DNA from 2 places in the Bacillus sp. FJAT-45350 genome. Region 2 is predicted to be linked to the other one. Evidence: predicted binding sites of a transcription regulator. Region 2 holds the regulator's gene; the other holds the start of a gene.

Region 1 (10,434 bases), on a different contig from region 2:
AGTTGTCGCATCTCTAGAAAATTCATCAGCTATGACAACATCCTCAGGCATGTAGAATTTAACACCTTTCTTTTCAGCCTTTTCGATAAAAGACTTAGCTAAATCAATCTTATCTTCTTCTAATAAAGATTTCCCGATTTCATAGCCTTTTGCCTTTGTAAAAGTATAAGCTAGTCCACCACCGATGATTAAGTTATCAACCTTATCTAAAAGGTTATCAATTACACCGATTTTGTCCTTTACTTTTGCTCCACCAATAATCGCAGTGAAAGGGCGCTCTGGATTTGATAGAGCCTTACCAAGTACCTCTAGTTCTTTCTCCATAAGGAAGCCTGCCACCGCTGGAATGTGCTGAGCAATCCCTTCAGTCGAAGCATGCGCCCGGTGAGCGGCACCGAATGCATCATTTACATAAAGGTCCGCAAGTGCTGCAAATTCCTTTGCTAACGCTTCATCGTTCTTTTCTTCTCCTGGATAGAAACGAACATTTTCTAAAAGAAGTACATCACCATTGTTCAAGTTTGAAATAGAGTCATTAACCTCAGAACCATAAGCTTCATCTGTTTTCGTTACTTCTTTTGCTAGCAAGTCACTTAGTCGTTTTGCTACCGCATCAAGACGTAATTCTTCCACAACTTCCCCTTTTGGACGACCAAGGTGACTAGCTAAAATAATCTTAGCTCCTTGTTCAATCAGGTATTGAATCGTCGGAAGAACCGCACGAATACGCGTATCATCTGTTACTTCACCATTACTCATAGGCACATTAAAGTCCACACGGCAAAAAACCTTTTTTCCTTGTAGCTCTACGTCACGAACTGTTTTCTTGTTCATTTTAAGTGATCCCCCTCAGGTTAAATAATAAGGAAAAGAAGAAAGAGGAGCGAGGATTCATGGTGACTTCCTCCTCCTCTACCAACATTTTCACTATAGATGATTATAGTCCTTGTTTAGCAATATATTCAACTAAATCTACTACACGATACGAATAGCCTGCTTCGTTATCGTACCAAGAAATAATTTTTGCCATATTTCCTTCCATTACCATTGTTGATAAGCCATCAACAGTTGAAGACATAGGGCAACCATTGTAGTCTTTAGAAACTAAAGGTAATTCACTATAAGCTAGAATTCCTTTTAACGGACCTTCTGCAGCTTCTTTGAATTTCGCATTAATTTCTTCTGCTGTCGTATCTTTATCTAACTCAACTACTAAATCTACAAGAGATACATTCGGTGTCGGAACACGCATTGCACCACCGTTAAGCTTCCCTTTTAACTCAGGTAATACTAATGCAACTGCTTTTGCTGCACCTGTCGTAGTAGGGATAATTGATTCAGCCGCAGCACGAGCACGACGGTAATCTTTATGTGGTAAGTCTAAAATTTGTTGGTCATTTGTGTATGAGTGAACTGTTGTCATCATACCGCGGCGAATACCAAAGTTATCGTTAAGAACCTTCGCAAATGGTGCTAAGCAGTTCGTTGTACAAGATGCATTTGAAATAACATGGTGACTCGCTGCATCATACTTTTCTTCGTTAACACCTAATACAATTGTAATGTCTTCATTTGAAGCAGGTGCTGAAATGATAACTTTTTTAGCTCCAGCATCAATATGTTTAGAAGCATCTTCACGAGATGTAAAGCGACCTGTCGCTTCTACAACTACATCTATACCAAACTCTCCCCATTTTAAATCTGCAGGGTTACGCTCAGCTGTTACTTGAATCTCTTGTCCATTAACTACTAAGTTCTCTCCATTTACAGATACCTCAGCATTGAATGTTCCATGAACAGAGTCATATTTTAATAAATGAGCTAACATATTAGCATCAGTTAAGTCATTAATCGCCACTACATCTACATTAGGGTTTTCCATCGCTGCTCGAAATACAATACGTCCAATACGTCCAAATCCATTAATACCTACTTTAGTTGCCATTAAAAAATTCCTCCCTAAGTGTAAAAAAAATTTTATTTATTATTGAAAAGGGTTGTTCACTTGAAGACGTGAGCATCATTTAGAGCTACCCTTTGTTCACCTATACTCTTACATTCAATAAAGTCTTTGCAGCAGCCTCATCTGTTATGAGAACATGGCTAGGTCGGTAATTCATATAAGCAGAAATCGCCTCTGCTTTTGACGTCCCACCTGCAACTGCAATTACATATTTTTCTTCGTTTAGATCTTCAAGCTGTAAGCCTATCGTTCGTTCCCTGTGAATAATATCTCCTGATTTATCAAAATAATAACCAAAAGCTTCTGCAACTGCTTTTTCAGCTTTTATTTTTTTTATAATTGATTCAGGCGATCCTCTTCTTGAAGCCATAGTAGTAGCTTCTCCTATCCCATGGATAACGATACTAGAGGCTTTAATTAACTCGATAACCTCTTTAACTGATGGCTCAGAAATTAATGATAAGTATGCTTCTTCACTCAATTGGTCTGGTACATGAAGGAGACGATAACTCCCCTCCGCATTTTGAGCCATGCGTGCACTTATTGTATTCGCTTGATTCTCCATTTGTTCACCGATTCCACCACGAGCAGGTACAAAAGTTACCTCGCTACTTTCTGGTGTCATCATCTCAGCTACCGAAGCAAGAGTAGTCCCGCCTGTCACCGCAACAACATCATTTTCTTGAAATTTCTTTTTTAACATTGCCACACATGCTCTTCCCATTTCTTTCTTAACCCATGGAAACTCATCGCTATTACCGGGTAGTACTATCACTTGATCTACTTGTAATGTTTCCGAAAGACGTTGTTCTAAAACTTTCAAACCTAATAGTTCTTTCATTACTTCTTCTAGTTGAAGTAATAACGTTTTCCCTTCGCTACTAAGACTCATACCAGCTGAAGCTACGTTAAGCAAACCTTGTTCTTTCAAAAAAGTAACTTCACTTCGCAAAACACGTTCTGAAATATCCAAACTAGAAGATAGGCTTCTACGACCGATTGGCTCCATTAGTCGAATAAATTGTAATATCCGAAATCTCTTCACCATGATATCTAGTACATCTGGTAATAATTTTTTCTGAATGTCTAATAATAATCGCATTGAAAGATCTCCTTACCATTACAGAGGTCATAGTCACATAGGGTCACACAATGTCCCTATGTGACATTTTTCGTCCCGATAGGGTGAAAAAAAAGACCATTACCTTATCTTCGAGTTCATTTTATCAAGGAAATGATCAATGCACAAGCGTTAATTAACCTATTAACGAAAGTAAACGTTTTCTTATTTTTTCTTTTGACAAAATGCCAAAGTCTACTTCCTCTCCATCAACTTCAACGACAGGAATCATGATTTGGTATTTCTCCAGAAGAGCGTCATCCTTATAAATATCAACAACATTTATTGTTAATGGATATTCTTCTTGTAGTTCTTCAACTATATCTAAACCCTCATCACACAAACAACAATTTTCTTTTGAATAAAATGTTACTGTTAGTATTTTCACTTTTTCCTCCGTTATTCAAACCTTTTTCTTTTTGAGGACGATGGAATATTTAACTCTTCTCGATATTTTGCAATAGCACGACGAGATATATGAATATTCTGCTCCTCAAGCAATTTCTTTACAATCTTTTGGTCCGATAAAGGCTTTCGTTTATCTTCATCTCTTACCATGTCCTTAATTAACTCTTTAATAAATACAGTAGACTTCTCCTCATTTGCAAGGCTACTACTAAAGAAATATTTGAGCTCTAGCAATCCTCGAGGTGTTTGAGCATACTTATTTGTCGTCGTACGACTAACAGTAGATTCATGAATATCAAGTTCTTCAGCAATTTGCTTTAAAGTCATCGGCTTTAATGATTCTGCGCCATGAAAGAAAAATTCACGCTGGTGTTTTACAATCGCTTGCGTCACTCGATAAAGTGTTTGTTGACGTTGCTGAATACTCTTTACAAGCCATTGCATATGCTCATACTTATCCTTCACAAATTGAACTTCCTCAGTTTTTCCCTTCCCCTTTAACATATGGCGATACTCTCGACTCATTGAAATCGTCGGTAAGTAATCGTCATTAACTATGACAATAAGCTCACCTTCTACAAGTTCAATTGACACATCAGGAATAATAAATTTCGTCGGTTCATTTCCAAAATTGGAACCAGGCCTCGGTTCCAATTGTTGAATTTCATCGTATACCTCTTGTATCTCATGCATTGTAACGGATAAACTTTTTGAAATTTCTTTCCACCTTTTCTCCGCTAATAAATCTAAATAGTCTTCAACAATGATTTCTGTTAGAAAGTTTCTTTCCTCCCGATGCCTTAATTGAATTAACAAACACTCTTGTAAATTGCGTGAGCCCACACCTACTGGTTCTAGAGATTGTATAATTCCCAAACACTTCTCTGTTTCCTCAACTGATAAATGTAATTCCTCTGCCAACTCTTCTACTGTTCGATGTATATACCCATCATCTGAAACACTTAAAGCAATATACTCTACGAACGGAATTTCCTTTTTCTTTAATGGTAATAATCGAATCTGGTTTATAAGGTGCTCCGTTAAACCAATTCTACCATTACAGATAAAATCAAAGGGTGACGGTTGAATGTCCCCTTCATAGGGTCTCGCATCCTGACTTATTTCCTCTCTATCAATAACTGTTGTACCACTCTCTTGAGGCATCTCATCGTTTAATTCAATAAGAGGATTTTCAATCGCCTGTTCCTTAACAAATGTAACTAAATCTAGTGTAGAGAGCTGCAATAACGAAATGGCTTGGCGTAATTGTTGCGTCATATAAAGGCTTGTTGTTTGCTGTTGATATAAGCCAAAATCCATTTTCATACTAAATCTCCCCTTTTATAAATATACGCGGCTGCGGTAATGTAAACGCTTACTTTAATACATACGAAACAATCCCTGTCTACATTCTTCTACTTAGTTATTATTGTAAAGAAACTTTCAAGTACCTGTAAAGGACAAGATCCTTCCAAGAAGGATTTGTCACATTATTTTATCTCCATCTTACCATCGTTTCTCGCTTCTCCTTCAACCCAGTCAAACTCAAATTCAAAGGAATGCTTGTCACCCTTTTGAGTATATTCGATTTCAGTTTTTACCATAGCGCTTGGTTGAACCGTAACTTCTTCCCCATTTTGAACTAACGTAAATTCTTTATTTTCTTTTAACTTTTTCGCGATTGTTTCAAGGAAATTTGCAAGCTCTTCTATTGACTGTTTTTCTTTATACTTAATTAGTGTATTTGTTACTAATGGATTTTGTTCGTTCATTAAATTTCACCTCTATAGTAATTTTAAAAAAGCTACTTTTCTCCATTATAATTAATTTTTGTTAAATTACCACATAAACTAAGAATTACAAGCTGTTAAGATGCACTAAAATTTGATAAACGTTTGCAACAGTGGTATCTTATAGAAGTTTTTAATTTACTGTTTTCATTTAATTCTTATTATTTCCCTCGAAAAGTTTGAAATGCAGAGATTTCGGATAACATGTTAGAGGGATTAAAAAGAAAACAGAGAAATAGTATTATAGAGTAGGTTATTTTTTGTTACTTTTTTTGGTGATAAACTTATCAAAAGGTAAATTATTTGACCTATTTTGACCATCGAGGTATGATGTACATAAGAGAAATAACCCAAATTAAAGGAGGACTAAATTATGAATTTAATTCCAACAGTCATTGAACAAACGAACCGCGGGGAACGTGCCTATGATATTTACTCTCGTCTTCTAAAAGACAGAATTATCATGTTAGGTTCTGGTGTAGACGACAACGTAGCAAACTCGATTGTTGCTCAGTTACTATTCCTTGCAGCTGAGGATCCTGAGAAGGATATTTCATTCTATATAAACAGCCCTGGTGGATCAATAACGGCTGGTATGGCAATTTACGATACAATGCAGCACATCAAGCCAAAGGTATCAACAATTTGTATCGGTATGGCAGCTTCTATGGGTGCATTCCTACTAGCAGCTGGTGAGCCAGGAAAACGTTTTGCACTTCCAAATAGTGAAGTAATGATTCACCAACCATTAGGTGGTACTCAAGGTCAAGCATCTGATATTGAGATCCATGCTAGACGTATCATTGAAATGCGTGGAACGCTAAACCAAATCTTAGCTGATCGTACTGGTCAACCACTTGAGGTTATCCAGCGTGATACAGACCGTGATAACTTCATGTCTGCTGCAAAAGCAAAAGAATATGGACTTATTGACGCTGTTATCGAACCAACGAAAAAATAATATTTACTTATAAGCCGACTTTGTTCGGCTTTTTTTATTTGAATTGAATTATGCAGTACCTTGTAGACAAACGGACAGCGGTTCCTTTATTTCCAAGAAACATTCAACTTTCGTGATGTACCGGTCAACAGTTCCTTTATTCTTAGAAAAATCCTTAAAAATAACTCTCCTATTAGATTATAACGGACCCTTTGTCCGTTCCCTTCAACAAAACATCTATTTTTACATATATAGCAGACTCAGAGTCCGTCTAAACTCATTCCGGCACACTGAACAAGACAAAAAGAACCGCATAGGATTTTGCAAAATCCAAGCGGTTCTTTTCGATACATTATACTTTTTCTAGAAACGTAACTAGCGCTTCCATTGCTTCCTCTTCATCATTACCTTCAATGACTAGATTGAACTCTGTGCCTACGCCTAACGCAAGACTCATTATTCCCATTATGCTTTTCGCATTGACCTTTTTGTTATCTTTTTCAATAAATATATCCGATCTAAAGCGACTCGCTTCCTGTACAAACATAGCTGCAGGACGCGCTTGTAGACCTGTTTTCAATTTAACTTCTACTTGTTTTTCAATCATGCTTAACCCTCCATTCTACACTACTTACTTTACTCACCTTTTCAGTAAAAAGGATCATATTTGAACCTCATCAATAGGTTTTACACTTACTATATACTCTCACCAGATCGAATTCTTTCTGCTATTTCATCAATTTTACGCAGTCGATGGTTCACACCTGATTTGCTAACCTTACCACTTGCCACCATCTCACCTAGCTCCTTAAGTGTAACATCTTGATGTTGCACTCGAAGTTCAGCTATTTCTCGTAATTTATCAGGCAACCGTTCTAAGCCAAAATACTTCTCAACAAAGCGAATATTTTCCACTTGTCTAAGTGCAGCCCCGACTGTCTTGTTTAAGTTAGCGGTTTCACAATTAACTAAACGATTAACCGAGTTTCTCATATCCTTCATAATACGAACATCTTCAAAATAGAGCAACGCTTGATGTGCACCTATAATATTTAAAAATTCTGTGATTTTTTCACTTTCTTTAATATACGTAATAAATCCCTTCTTACGCTCTAATGTTTTCGCATTGAGCTGAAACTCATTCATTAGTTCGCATAGAGCCTGGTTGTGCTCTTCGTAAAGAGAGAAGACTTCTAGATGATAAGATGATGTCTCTGGATGGTTGATTGAGCCTCCTGCAAGAAATGCTCCACGCAAGTAAGCGCGCCTACAGCAATGATCTTGAACTATTGTTTCAGAGATATTTCTTATAAATGTAAATCCTTCACCTATAATACCTAATTTTGATAATAAATTGCGAGCTTCCTGTGAAATTCTCACCAAATAGACATTATTTTTCTTTAATCTCATCTTTTTTCTAACTAATAGTTCTATGTGAATTTCTTTATAGAGCTTCTTTATTAAAACGTATATCCTTCGTGCAATGGCAGCATTTTCGGTTGTGATATCTAAGCCTAGCTTACCATTCCCGAAGGATAACGAACCATTCATTCTAATTAATGCAGCTAATTCTGCCTTTGCACAGCAATCATTCACTTCAGTTTGAGTGAGCTCCTTCTTTGTCTTTGCAGCAAACGACATTAGCCTCACCCCTTTTTTCTTTATCCAATTGTTTAAGCGTCACCGAAAAGGACGCAGAGCTATAACCATTATCTTACACTAACGAAATAAGTGCTTGTGATACCTTCATAGCATCATGTCGTAGTACGGAATCACGATACTGTATAAATTGATCGTTCATAATGGATAATTTCATTTTTGATAAATTATCTTCGTCATACACAACAGGTTCTGCCCCTTCTAAAGCATAACGTTTTAGCATATCATGAGGAACTTTTTGTTTATTAACAATGACATAGTCCAGTAAATCTTCACCACAATGCTTCACTAATGACTGTACATGGTCAGACGCACGATAATCATCCGTTTCTCCCTGTTGAGTCATAACATTACATATATACACTTTCTTAGCCTTTGCCTTCTTTACCTCTTCTGAGATTCCAGGTACAAGTAAATTAGGAAGGACACTTGTGTAGAGACTTCCAGGTCCTATAACTATCAAATCAGCTTTTTCTATAGCCTTAAGACTCTCTTGCAATGGGGTAATTTTTTCAGGAGTTAGAAATACTCTTTTAATCTTTTTCTTAGCTAACGGAATTTGCGATTCGCCACTAACAATTGTTCCATCTGTCATTTCAGCATGGAGAACGATGCTTCGATTCGCAGCTGGTAACACTTTCCCTCTCACATTAAGTACACGGCTTATTTCAGAGATTCCTCTAGCAAAATCTCCTGTTATTGATGTCATACCTGCTAGCAATAAATTACCTAACGAGTGCCCAGATAATCCATTCCCATTTTCGAACCGATGTTGGAACAACTGCTCTACTAATGGCTCTACTTCAGAAAGCGCGACTAATACATTGCGAACATCGCCAGGGGGCGGTATATTTAATTCTTGGCGTAATCGCCCTGAGCTCCCCCCATCATCAGCTACAGTGACAATCGCAGTTATATCAACAGGAAAGGTTTTTAAGCCTCGTAAAATAACAGAGAGGCCTGTTCCTCCCCCAATAACGACAACATTTTTTTTCTTCACTGAGCTGTTCCCTTTCCTTTCTCAATATCTCGATGACTGACATGAACCTTATAATCCTCTGCAAAAATATCACCGTAGTATTCTGCAAGTGTAACGGAACGGTGTTTACCACCAGTACAACCAATTCCAATTACAAGCTGGCTCTTACCCTCTCGCTTATATTGAGGAAGCATGTATTGTAAAAGCCCTGATAGCTTTTCAATAAACTGCTGTGTTTCAGTCCACTTTAATACGTAAGAAGAAACCTCTTCATCTAGTCCCGTTTTTGGTCTCATATGGTCAATATAGTGAGGATTTGGTAAGAAGCGTACATCAAACACTAAATCAGCATCAATTGGAATCCCATATTTAAAGCCAAAGGACATAATATTTACTGAAAATGGATGCTTTTCTTCCGAAGAGAAGCGTTGAATTAAGCGTTCACGTAATTGGATCGGCTTTAAGTCAGTCGTATCAATAATTTGCTGTGCACGCCCTTTAATATCTTCAAGAATCTCTCTCTCTAATTTAATACCATCTAACGGAAGCCCTTTCGAAGCAAGAGGATGAGATCGACGAGTTTCCTTGTACCTTTGAACAAGCTTAGCATCCTTTGCATCTAAAAATAAAATTTGTGGCTTCACACTTATATTCGAAGAGTTACTAATTGAGTCGATTGCCTCAAATAGATGATCAAAAAACTCACGTCCTCTTAAGTCTATGACGAGAGCCACCTTGTTCATTTTTCCTCCTGAGTTTTCAATCAAATCGACAAACTTAGGAATTAATGCAGGCGGTAGATTATCAACACAGAAATAACCTAAATCTTCAAAGCTCTGAACCGCCACTGTCTTACCTGCCCCACTCATTCCAGTGATAATGACAATTTGAATATCTTCATGAAGGTCCGTCAAAATAATCCCCCCGGTTTTTTAATTATGAGTTATGAATTATGAGTTATGAATTGCTAATTGCTAATTGCTAATTGCTAATTGCTAATTGCTAATTGCTAATTGCTAATTGCTAATTGCTAATTGCTAATTGCTAATTGCTAATTGCTAATTGCTAATTTTTCGTGGCTTTGCCACGAAAAATATATGCCAACCTAGAAAGCGTTGTTAACTATTCGAAATTTGCCATTTGCAATTCTACATTCGTAATTACTCTCTTAATTAATAACTCATCACTCAGCATTTATAATTCTCCTCAACCCACGTTTGGTTCTAATCTATATGATAATAGTTTGAAGTCTGGTGTGTAATGGAATGTTCCTAGAAGAGGTTCTTTGCTGTCAATTATGTGCTTGAAAATAAACTTATCTCCCTCTGCCATTCGTAATCCTAATACATCATCTATGTTCTTCCATTCTAAATCGCCTTCTGGAGATTGTTCCAATAAGTTACCTTCGTAATCACGAGCAACAAAGGTAAACATCATCCATTCAGAGACTATTTTGTCATCCTCTATCATGACAATCGTAAATATCCCTTTTATTTCAGGATTTTGTATCATTAACCCTGTTTCTTCTCGATATTCTCGTTTCACTGATTCTTTCACCGATTCACCAGGCTCCAT
Region 2 (10,434 bases):
TAGTCAGAGCCCATTTACGGGTGATGGCGTGCCTTTTGTAGAATGAACCGGCGAGTTACGATGTCGTGCAAGGTTAAGCAGATAATGCGGAGCCGTAGCGAAAGCGAGTCTGAATAGGGCGATTACAGTACGCCGTCGTAGACCCGAAACCGTGTGATCTACCCATGTCCAGGGTGAAGTTCAGGTAACACTGAATGGAGGCCCGAACCCACGCATGTTGAAAAATGCGGGGATGAGGTGTGGGTAGGGGTGAAATGCCAATCGAACTCGGAGATAGCTGGTTCTCCCCGAAATAGCTTTAGGGCTAGCCTCGAGGTGAGAGTATTGGAGGTAGAGCACTGATTGGACTAGGGGTCCCCACAGGATTACCGAATTCAGTCAAACTCCGAATGCCAAATACTTATCCTCGGGAGTCAGACTGCGAGTGCTAAGATCCGTAGTCAAGAGGGAAACAGCCCAGACCATCAGCTAAGGTCCCAAAGTATACGTTAAGTGGAAAAGGATGTGGAGTTGCACAGACAACCAGGATGTTGGCTTAGAAGCAGCCACCATTTAAAGAGTGCGTAATAGCTCACTGGTCGAGTGACTCTGCGCCGAAAATGTACCGGGGCTAAACGTATCACCGAAGCTATGGATTGACACCTTAGGTGTCAGTGGTAGGGGAGCGTTCTAAGTGCTGCGAAGTCAGACCGAGAGGACTGGTGGAGCGCTTAGAAGTGAGAATGCCGGTATGAGTAGCGAAAAGAGGGGTGAGAATCCCCTCCGTCGAAAGCCCAAGGTTTCCTGAGGAAGGCTCGTCCGCTCAGGGTAAGTCGGGACCTAAGCCGAGGCCGAAAGGCGTAGGCGATGGACAACAGGTTGATATTCCTGTACCACCTCCTCACCGTTTGAGTAATGGGGGGACGCAGTAAGGTAGGGTAAGCGCACTGATGGATATGTGCGTCCAAGCAGTTAGGCTGGTAAGTAGGAAAATCCGCTTATCGTAAAGGCTGAGCTGTGATGGCGAGCGAAATAATAGTAGCGAAGTTCCTGATCCTCCACTGCCAAGAAAAGCCTCTAGCGAGGTGAGAGGTGCCCGTACCGCAAACCGACACAGGTAGGCGAGAAGAGAATTCTAAGACGCTCGGGAGAACTCTCGTTAAGGAACTCGGCAAAATGACCCCGTAACTTCGGGAGAAGGGGTGCTCTGTTAGGGTGCAAGCCCGAGAGAGCCGCAGTGAAAAGATCCAAGCGACTGTTTAGCAAAAACACAGGTCTCTGCGAAGCCGCAAGGCGAAGTATAGGGGCTGACACCTGCCCGGTGCTGGAAGGTTAAGAGGAGAGGTTATCCTTCGGGAGAAGCTTTGAATTGAAGCCCCAGTAAACGGCGGCCGTAACTATAACGGTCCTAAGGTAGCGAAATTCCTTGTCGGGTAAGTTCCGACCCGCACGAATGGTGTAACGACTTGGATACTGTCTCAACGAGAGACCCGGTGAAATTATATTACCTGTGAAGATGCAGGTTACCCGCGACAGGACGGAAAGACCCCATGGAGCTTTACTGTAGCTTGATATTGGATTTTGGTACAGTTTGTACAGGATAGGTAGGAGCCTTGGAAACCGGAGCGCAAGCTTCGGTGGAGGCGTCGGTGGGATACTACCCTGACTGTATTGAAATTCTAACCTAGGACCGTGATCCGGTTCGGGGACAGTGTCAGGTGGGCAGTTTGACTGGGGCGGTCGCCTCCTAAACAGTAACGGAGGCGCCCAAAGGTTCCCTCAGAATGGTTGGAAATCATTCGTAGAGTGCAAAGGCATAAGGGAGCTTGACTGCGAGACCTACAAGTCGAGCAGGGACGAAAGTCGGGCTTAGTGATCCGGTGGTTCCGCATGGAAGGGCCATCGCTCAACGGATAAAAGCTACCCTGGGGATAACAGGCTTATCTCCCCCAAGAGTCCACATCGACGGGGAGGTTTGGCACCTCGATGTCGGCTCATCGCATCCTGGGGCTGAAGTAGGTCCCAAGGGTTGGGCTGTTCGCCCATTAAAGCGGTACGCGAGCTGGGTTCAGAACGTCGTGAGACAGTTCGGTCCCTATCCGTCGCGGGCGTAGGAAATTTGAGAGGAGCTGTCCTTAGTACGAGAGGACCGGGATGGACACACCGCTGGTGTACCAGTTGTTCCGCCAGGAGCATAGCTGGGTAGCTACGTGTGGACGGGATAAGTGCTGAAAGCATCTAAGCATGAAGCCCCCCTCAAGATGAGATTTCCCATTACGTTAAGTAAGTAAGACCCCTTAGAGATGATGAGGTTGATAGGTCTCGGGTGGAAGCATGGTGACATGTGGAGCTGAGAGATACTAATCGGTCGAGGGCTTATCCAATTTTCTAAGGTTGAAATGAATTCGACGACCTGCATATATAACACTATCTAGTTTTGAGAGAACAACTCTCAGAGAATCTAGTGATGATGGCGAAGAGGCCACACCCGTTCCCATGCCGAACACGGAAGTTAAGCTCTTCAGCGCCGATGGTAGTTGGGGGCTTCCCCCTGCGAGAGTAGGACGTTGCTAGGTAAATGTAAAGCATCCTTTTATAAGGATGCTTTTTTTCGTTGATGAAGCACAAAGCTGAAGAGCGATTGGCTCGAAGAGTCAACATCTTCATTGAATAAGCCGATGGATGCATCGTGAAAGACTTCATACAATAACTACATGTCTCCCTGCGAGACGAATACCTTTTCTTCGTAAAACAACATGAAAAACATCATAGCTTAAACATAATGATCTGCCATCCCCGTAGAAGAAAAGGTATGAGCCAGGACGTTGCTAGGTAAATGTAAAGCATCCTTTTATAAGGGTGCCTTTTTTTGTGGAATAAGCACGAGCTGAAGAGCGTTTGACTAGAAGAGGCGACAGCAATTTCATTAAATAAGCCAATGGATACGACAATCTGTGTAGCTGGGACAACATGTCCCTCTGCGAGATGAATGTCTTTTTATCATTGTGCAAAACCTTATATTTGACGTTGTTAGCTAGCCTTATAACAATTTGCTATTGGTATGCAATTTGTATGAAAAGCGAAGTTATAATATGAAAATTTAAAAATTTACAGAAAAAAACGATAGAAATTTTTTGAGTTAAATAGTGTTACTTCATAGACTTATTGGGTAATAATGAATAATGGCATGTTTACCTTATGTATGAAACCATTCGACATATCAGATAAAAAATAGTAAATTTTCATCTTCTATTGACCATTGTTTACATAAAGCATATATAAAATGTAGAACGATTATTAAAGGAAAAAAGTAAGTTTTCTTGAACTAGTCATTAATGAACCTCTTAATTAGAGATTACTCGAATGATTTTGTTGAATCTGGCTATACTGAGTTATGTATTGCAACTAAGAAAAGATTTCATTATAATATAGTTATAGTCAAATATAGTCAAAGTCAGAGGGGAAGGAGGTTCACTAATGAGGAATGTCTCAGACATTATTGAAAGTTACTTAAAATCAATCCTCACAAAAAGCGAAGAAGATTTAATTGAAATTAAAAGAAGTGAAATAGCCCATCGCTTTCAATGTGTTCCTTCTCAAATAAATTATGTAATCAGTACTAGATTTACAATAGAAAAGGGGTACCTTGTTGAAAGTAAACGAGGTGGGGGAGGATATATTCGAATTATTAAAGTTAAAGCAAATGATGATGCTGCCCTCTTTGATCAGATGTTAAATCTAATTAATAGTCAAATTAGTCAATCATATGGTGAAAGTATAGTTGCTAGATTGTATGAGGAAGAAGCAATTTCAAAGAGAGAAGCAAAATTAATGCTTGCGGCAATTGATCGAACGATATTTCAAACAACAACCGAACATCGTGATCAAATAAGGGCAAATTTATTAAAATCAATGCTTCAAACCTTAAAATACAAAAACTTAGATTGAAATGAGGTGGTAAGCGATGATATGCCAAGAATGTAATCAGAGGCCAGCAACATTGCACTTTACAAAAATAATTAATGGTGAGAAAACTGAGTTTCATATTTGTGAGCATTGTGCAAAAGAAAAGGGGGAACATTTCCCGGGAACAAATAGTTTTTCAATTCACCATTTATTATCTGGATTATTGAATTTTGATCCAAGCTCACAAGGGCAATCATCAACGATAAAAGCTCCACAAAATGTGAGTTGTGAAAAGTGTAAAATGACTTACGAGCAATTTGCAAGAACGGGAAGATTTGGGTGTGCGCACTGTTATCAAACGTTTAGTAGTAAAATAAATCCAATTCTGAAGAGAGTACACAGCGGAAATCAAACCCACGCTGGTAAGATACCAAAAAGAATTGGTGGAAGTATTCAAGTTAGGAAGCAAATTAATCAATTAAAAGAAGAAATGAAAGCAAATATAGAGCAGGAAGAATTTGAAGAAGCAGCAATTATACGTGACCAAATTAGATCATTAGAACGATCATTAGAAGAAAACCAAGGGGAGGGGTAGACCGTGTCACTTGAACGATTTATTAGTGAAGCGATTAGCCCTTGGATGAAAAAAGATGGGCCAGATTCGGATATTGTATTGAGTAGTCGAATAAGATTAGCTAGGAACCTTAAAGATTATACATTCCCTCTAATAGCAACAATGGATGAGTCAAAAGGGTTAGTAGAACATATTTCAAGCAGGGTAGTAGGTGACTATGGTTCAGTTGGGGAGCTAGAGCTACTTCATATGGATGAAATGAAGCCAAATGAAAAGCGAGTCCTAGTTGAAAAGCATTTGATTAGTCCTCACTTAGCAGATGAGTCAAAGCATGGAGCTGTTCTTTTAAGTGGTGAAGAGTCAGTTAGCATTATGATTAATGAGGAAGACCATCTGCGGATTCAATGTATATTTTCAGGATTTCAACTTATTGAAGGGCTAGAATTAGCTGGAGGAATTGACGATTGGATTGAAGAAAAACTTACTTATGCCTTTGATGAAAAAAGAGGGTATTTAACAAGTTGTCCTACGAATGTAGGCACTGGTTTACGAGCATCAGTTATGATGCATTTACCAGCGTTAGCTATGACCCAACAGTTAAATAGAATTTTACCGGCTATTAATCAATTAGGCTTAGTTGTTAGAGGAATTTATGGAGAAGGTAGCGAAGCTTTAGGTAACCTCTTCCAAATATCAAACCAAATCACGCTAGGTAAGTCTGAGGAAGACATTGTTGAGGATTTACGAGGGGTTGTTCTTCAATTAGTACAACAAGAACGATCTGCTAGAAAGCTTCTCATGCAATCATCAAAACTACAGTTAGAAGATAGAGTCTATCGCTCCTACGGGATACTAGCATATAGTCGTGTGATTGAATCAAAGGAAGCGACTCAGCGATTATCAGAAGTACGCCTAGGTATTGACCTTGGTTTGATAAATGGAATTTCAGGTAATATTCTTAATGAATTAATGATATTGACTCAACCAGCCTTTTTACAGCAATTTGCTGGAGAGACGTTATCTCCTGATCAAAGAGATGAACGAAGGGCTGCTCTTATTAGAGAGCGCTTAAGGCTAGAAGAAAATTCGTAGAACTAAATTATGGAGGTGGAGAGACTATGATGTTTGGAAGATTTACAGAACGCGCACAAAAGGTACTTGCTCTAGCGCAAGAGGAAGCAATTCGTTTAGGACATAGCAATATTGGAACAGAGCATATTTTACTGGGGTTAATTAGAGAAGGGGAAGGTATTGCTGCTAAGGCTCTTCAAGCATTAGGTTTAGGTTCAGAGAAAATCCAAAAGGAAGTAGAAACTCTGATTGGAACTGGTCAAGAAGGTTCTAAGACAATTCATTATACACCAAGAGCAAAGAAAGTGATTGAACTTTCAATGGATGAAGCGAGAAAATTAGGACATTCTTATGTCGGAACTGAACACATCCTTTTAGGTCTAATTAGAGAAGGAGAAGGTGTTGCAGCTCGTGTATTAAATAATCTTGGTGTTAGTTTAAATAAGGCTAGACAACAAGTTTTACAATTGTTAGGAAGCAATGAAGCTACAAGTGGTAGTCAACAATCAGGAGGTAGTGCTACACATGCAAACACTCCTACGCTAGATAGCTTAGCGAGAGATTTAACGGCTATTGCAAAAGAAGAAGGTCTAGACCCTGTTATTGGAAGAAGTAAAGAAATTGAACGTGTTATTCAAGTATTAAGCCGTCGTACAAAGAATAATCCTGTACTTATCGGTGAGCCTGGTGTTGGTAAAACTGCAGTAGCAGAAGGTCTTGCTCTAGCAATTGTGTCAAATGAAGTACCTGAAACGTTACGTAACAAGCGTGTTATGACACTAGATATGGGTACAGTTGTAGCAGGAACAAAGTATCGTGGTGAATTTGAAGATAGATTGAAAAAAGTTATGGATGAAATTCGTCAAGCTGGTAATGTCATTCTATTTATTGATGAATTACACACATTGATAGGTGCTGGTGGTGCAGAAGGAGCAATTGACGCATCAAACATTTTAAAACCATCTTTAGCTCGTGGGGAGTTACAGTGTATTGGTGCGACTACTATTGATGAGTACCGTAAGTATATTGAAAAGGATGCAGCTCTTGAGAGACGCTTTCAACCAATTAGAGTTAATGAGCCAACTTTAGATGAATCTATTCAAATTTTAAAAGGATTACGAGATCGTTATGAAGCGCATCATCGTGTAAAAATTACAGATGCGGCGATTGAAGAGGCTGTAAAATTATCAGATCGCTATATTTCAGACCGTTTCTTACCTGACAAAGCGATTGACTTAATTGATGAAGCAGGTTCAAAAGTGCGTTTACGTTCATATACTGCTCCACCAAATTTAAAAGAGCTAGAACAAAGATTAGAAGAAACAAGAAAAGAAAAGGATGCCGCAGTCCAAAGTCAAGAGTTTGAAAAGGCAGCATCATTACGTGATACGGAACAAAGATTACGTGAAGAATTAGAAACAATGAAAAACGCATGGAAGGAAAAACAAGGTCAGGAGAATATTGAGGTTTCTGTTGAAGATGTTGCTCAAGTAGTAGCTATCTGGACTGGTATTCCTGTTTCTAAATTAGCAGAAGAAGAAACAGAGAGACTACTTAAGATGGAAGAGATTCTTCATCAAAGAGTTATTGGTCAAGAAGAGGCAGTTAAATCAATTTCTAAGGCAGTACGTCGTGCTCGTGCTGGCTTAAAGGACCCTAAACGACCAATCGGTTCATTCATTTTCTTAGGACCAACAGGGGTAGGTAAAACAGAGTTAGCTCGTGCAGTGGCAGAGACACTCTTTGGCGACGAAGAAGCGTTTATTCGCGTTGATATGTCTGAGTATATGGAAAAGCATGCAACAAGTAGATTAGTTGGTTCTCCTCCAGGATATGTAGGGCATGAAGATGGCGGACAATTAACTGAGAAGGTACGCCGAAATCCATACTCAGTAATACTGCTAGATGAGATTGAAAAGGCACATCCAGAGGTATTTAATATTCTTTTACAAGTGCTTGAGGATGGTCGATTGACAGATTCTAAAGGACGTACAGTTGACTTTAGAAATACAGCTATCATCATGACATCGAATGTTGGTGCAAGTGAATTAAAACGTAATAAATTCATGGGCTTCACAACTGATAGTGAGGGTCAAGAACATAGAGATATGAAAGATAAAGTTATGGGTGAGCTAAAAAGAAGCTTCCGTCCAGAGTTCTTAAACCGTATTGATGAAATTGTTGTTTTCCATTCACTTGAAAAGAAACATATTCGTGAAATTATTACATTAATGGCAGAACAATTGAAAAAGCGTTTGGCTGAACAAGGAATTGACCTTGAACTGACAGAAGCAGCGAAGGATAAAATCTCTGATGAAGGCTTTGATCCAGAGTATGGAGCAAGACCACTACGTCGTGCATTACAAAAGCAAGTAGAGGACCGTTTGTCAGAAGAGCTTCTTAAAGGGTCAATTAGCAAAGGGAAAAAGGCAATTATTGATGTAGAAGATGGAGAACTGGTTGTCCATTCAAAAGAAAATGCACAAGTTTAACATTTTAACCGGGGGATTGTAATAATCCTCCGGTTTTTCTCCATAGTATAGATAATAAGACTTCCATATAGCCAGCTTTTCCACACGCTCTAGAAGAAACTTGTGCTAAGATTATAGTAAATAGATTGGCTAAAGTGGGGTATGGAGATGGCAAAGAAAAAAACAAAGTTTATCTGCCAAGAATGTGGGTATGAATCAACGAAATGGATGGGAAAGTGTCCTGGTTGCCAAAGCTGGAGTTCCATGGTAGAGGAGCTTGTTGATACGAATCCTCGTAGTCGAAGCTTTGTAACATCTAGTAGTTCAGATAAGAAGGCTCAAATGATTACGACTGTAACAAGTGATACGGAAGAACGAATTAATACAAATATGGTTGAATTGAACCGTGTTCTCGGTGGAGGGGTTGTACCAGGTTCTCTTGTATTAGTTGGTGGGGACCCAGGTATTGGGAAATCTACACTCTTATTACAGGTATCTGCTCAACTAGCGCGTAACAAACACAGAGTTCTATATATTTCAGGTGAAGAATCAGTAAAACAAACAAAAATAAGGGCTGACAGGCTTGATGTTGTTGTAGATGAACTATTTGTATTAGCTGAAACAGATTTGGATTATATTGATAAAGCGATTGAGGAAATTAACCCAATGCTTGTCATCATTGACTCGATTCAAACTGTATATCAAGCAGAGGTTACATCAGCACCTGGAAGTGTATCTCAAGTAAGGGAGTGTACAGCTGCATTAATGAAAATTGCCAAGACAAAAGGAATCGCTATTTTTATCGTAGGTCATGTGACCAAGCAAGGTTCAATTGCTGGACCTCGACTTTTAGAGCATATGGTAGATTCCGTTCTCTATTTTGAAGGAGAACGTCATCATACGTATCGTATCTTACGTGCGGTAAAAAATCGTTTTGGTTCGACTAATGAAATCGGTATTTTTGAGATGAAAGAGGTTGGACTAGAAGAAGTAACAAATCCATCTGAAATTTTCTTAGAAGAAAGGTCACAAGGTGTGGCAGGTTCAATTGTCGTTGCGTCTATGGAAGGAACTAGGCCAGTTCTAGTAGAGCTCCAAGCATTAGTATCACCGACGAGTTTTGGGAACCCGAGACGAATGGCAACGGGAGTAGATCATAATCGTGTTTCTTTATTAATGGCGGTATTAGAAAAGCGCGTTGGATTATTGCTACAAACACAAGATGCATATCTTAATGTAGCAGGTGGTGTTCGCCTTGATGAGCCTGCAATTGATTTAGCTATCGCTATTAGCATTGCATCGAGCTTCCGAAACCAAATGACAAACCCTACTGATGTGGTCATAGGTGAGATTGGGTTAACAGGAGAAGTGCGTCGGGTGTCTAGAATTGAACAAAGAGTTAATGAAGCAGCAAAGTTAGGATTTAAACGTGTCATCCTACCTGAGAAAAATATAGGTGGCTGGACGGTTCCTAAGGGAATTAAGGTTGTTGGTGTTTCTTCAGTTGAGGATGCGCTAGATGTTGTATTAGGGGGATAGGTAACGATGGAAGACCGAAATCAAAATTCTTTTATATCAGAAGTGTTACAACTAGTTGCGCCTGGTACACCATTGCGTGATGGTATAGACAATGTTCTAAGAGCAAAAACAGGTGGTCTAATCGTACTTGGTTACAATAATGAAATGATGAACATCGTAGACGGTGGCTTCTTCATCAATTGTGAGTTCTCACCCGCCTACTTATATGAGTTAGCAAAGATGGATGGTGCAATTATCTTAAGTGAGGATGGAAAGCGTATTTTATATGCAAATACTCAGCTTGTACCTAACAATTTTATTGAGTCGAATGAGACAGGAATTCGCCACCGGACAGCAGAGCGGGTAGCAAAACAGACGAGAAATTTAGTTATTTCAATATCTCAAAGACGCCATGTTATTACATTATATCAAGGGGAACATCGGTACTCATTAAAGGATATTGGGGTCATTTTAACAAAAGCAAATCAAGCAATTCAAACGTTAGAAAAATATAAATCAGTTCTAGACCAAGGAATTACCAACTTAGGGGCATTAGAATTTGAGGAACTGGTGACTTTCCATGAAGTTTCACAAGTAATTCATCGTATACAAATGGTGTTACGAATAAAAAATGAAATTCTTAACTATGTCAATGAGCTAGGTAGTGAAGGGCGCTTGATTACGATGCAGTTAAATGAACTAGTATCTAATGTAGAGAAGGATGCTGCTCTATTAATTAAAGACTATGTAAAAAATAAGGAACAGGATGGTTTTGAGACATTACGAGAGCTAACTAAGCTGTCAAATGAGGCACTATTAGATGATAATGTCATTGTGAAGCTACTTGGGTATTCAAAGACCATTAATGTTCAGGAGTATACAGTTAGTCCAAAGGGGTACCGAATATTGCATAAA

What was found. The regulator CtsR, encoded in region 2, represses protease genes until heat stress. The targets are predictions, from matches to a motif close to ATGGTCAATAAAGGTCAAACA.
Region 1: a site for CtsR is predicted at 5,582-5,602, ahead of clpP (ATP-dependent Clp endopeptidase proteolytic subunit ClpP). Genes of this name have one in related genera too.

Annotation. Positions count from the first base shown of each region.
Region 1 is NZ_NISU01000002.1:124,751-135,184, reverse strand. Features, by position in the region: gene CD003_RS17215 (phosphoglycerate kinase) at 1-834, opposite strand, end outside; gene gap (type I glyceraldehyde-3-phosphate dehydrogenase) at 938-1,945, opposite strand; gene CD003_RS17205 (sugar-binding transcriptional regulator) at 2,046-3,065, opposite strand; gene CD003_RS17200 (glutaredoxin family protein) at 3,220-3,465, opposite strand; gene rpoN (RNA polymerase factor sigma-54) at 3,483-4,817, opposite strand; gene CD003_RS17190 (amphi-Trp domain-containing protein) at 4,982-5,263, opposite strand; gene clpP (ATP-dependent Clp endopeptidase proteolytic subunit ClpP) at 5,655-6,242, shown strand; gene CD003_RS17180 (HPr family phosphocarrier protein) at 6,574-6,828, opposite strand; gene whiA (DNA-binding protein WhiA) at 6,918-7,862, opposite strand; gene CD003_RS17170 (gluconeogenesis factor YvcK family protein) at 7,936-8,880, opposite strand; gene rapZ (RNase adapter RapZ) at 8,877-9,773, opposite strand; gene CD003_RS17160 (NUDIX hydrolase) at 10,066-10,434, opposite strand, start outside.
Region 2 is NZ_NISU01000001.1:3,251,133-3,261,566, reverse strand. Features, by position in the region: rRNA gene CD003_RS16580 (23S ribosomal RNA) at 1-2,363, shown strand, start outside; rRNA gene rrf (5S ribosomal RNA) at 2,440-2,555, shown strand; gene CD003_RS16570 (CtsR family transcriptional regulator) at 3,457-3,927, shown strand; gene CD003_RS16565 (UvrB/UvrC motif-containing protein) at 3,944-4,480, shown strand; gene CD003_RS16560 (protein arginine kinase) at 4,484-5,551, shown strand; gene clpC (ATP-dependent protease ATP-binding subunit ClpC) at 5,578-8,022, shown strand; gene radA (DNA repair protein RadA) at 8,170-9,540, shown strand; gene disA (DNA integrity scanning diadenylate cyclase DisA) at 9,547-10,434, shown strand, end outside.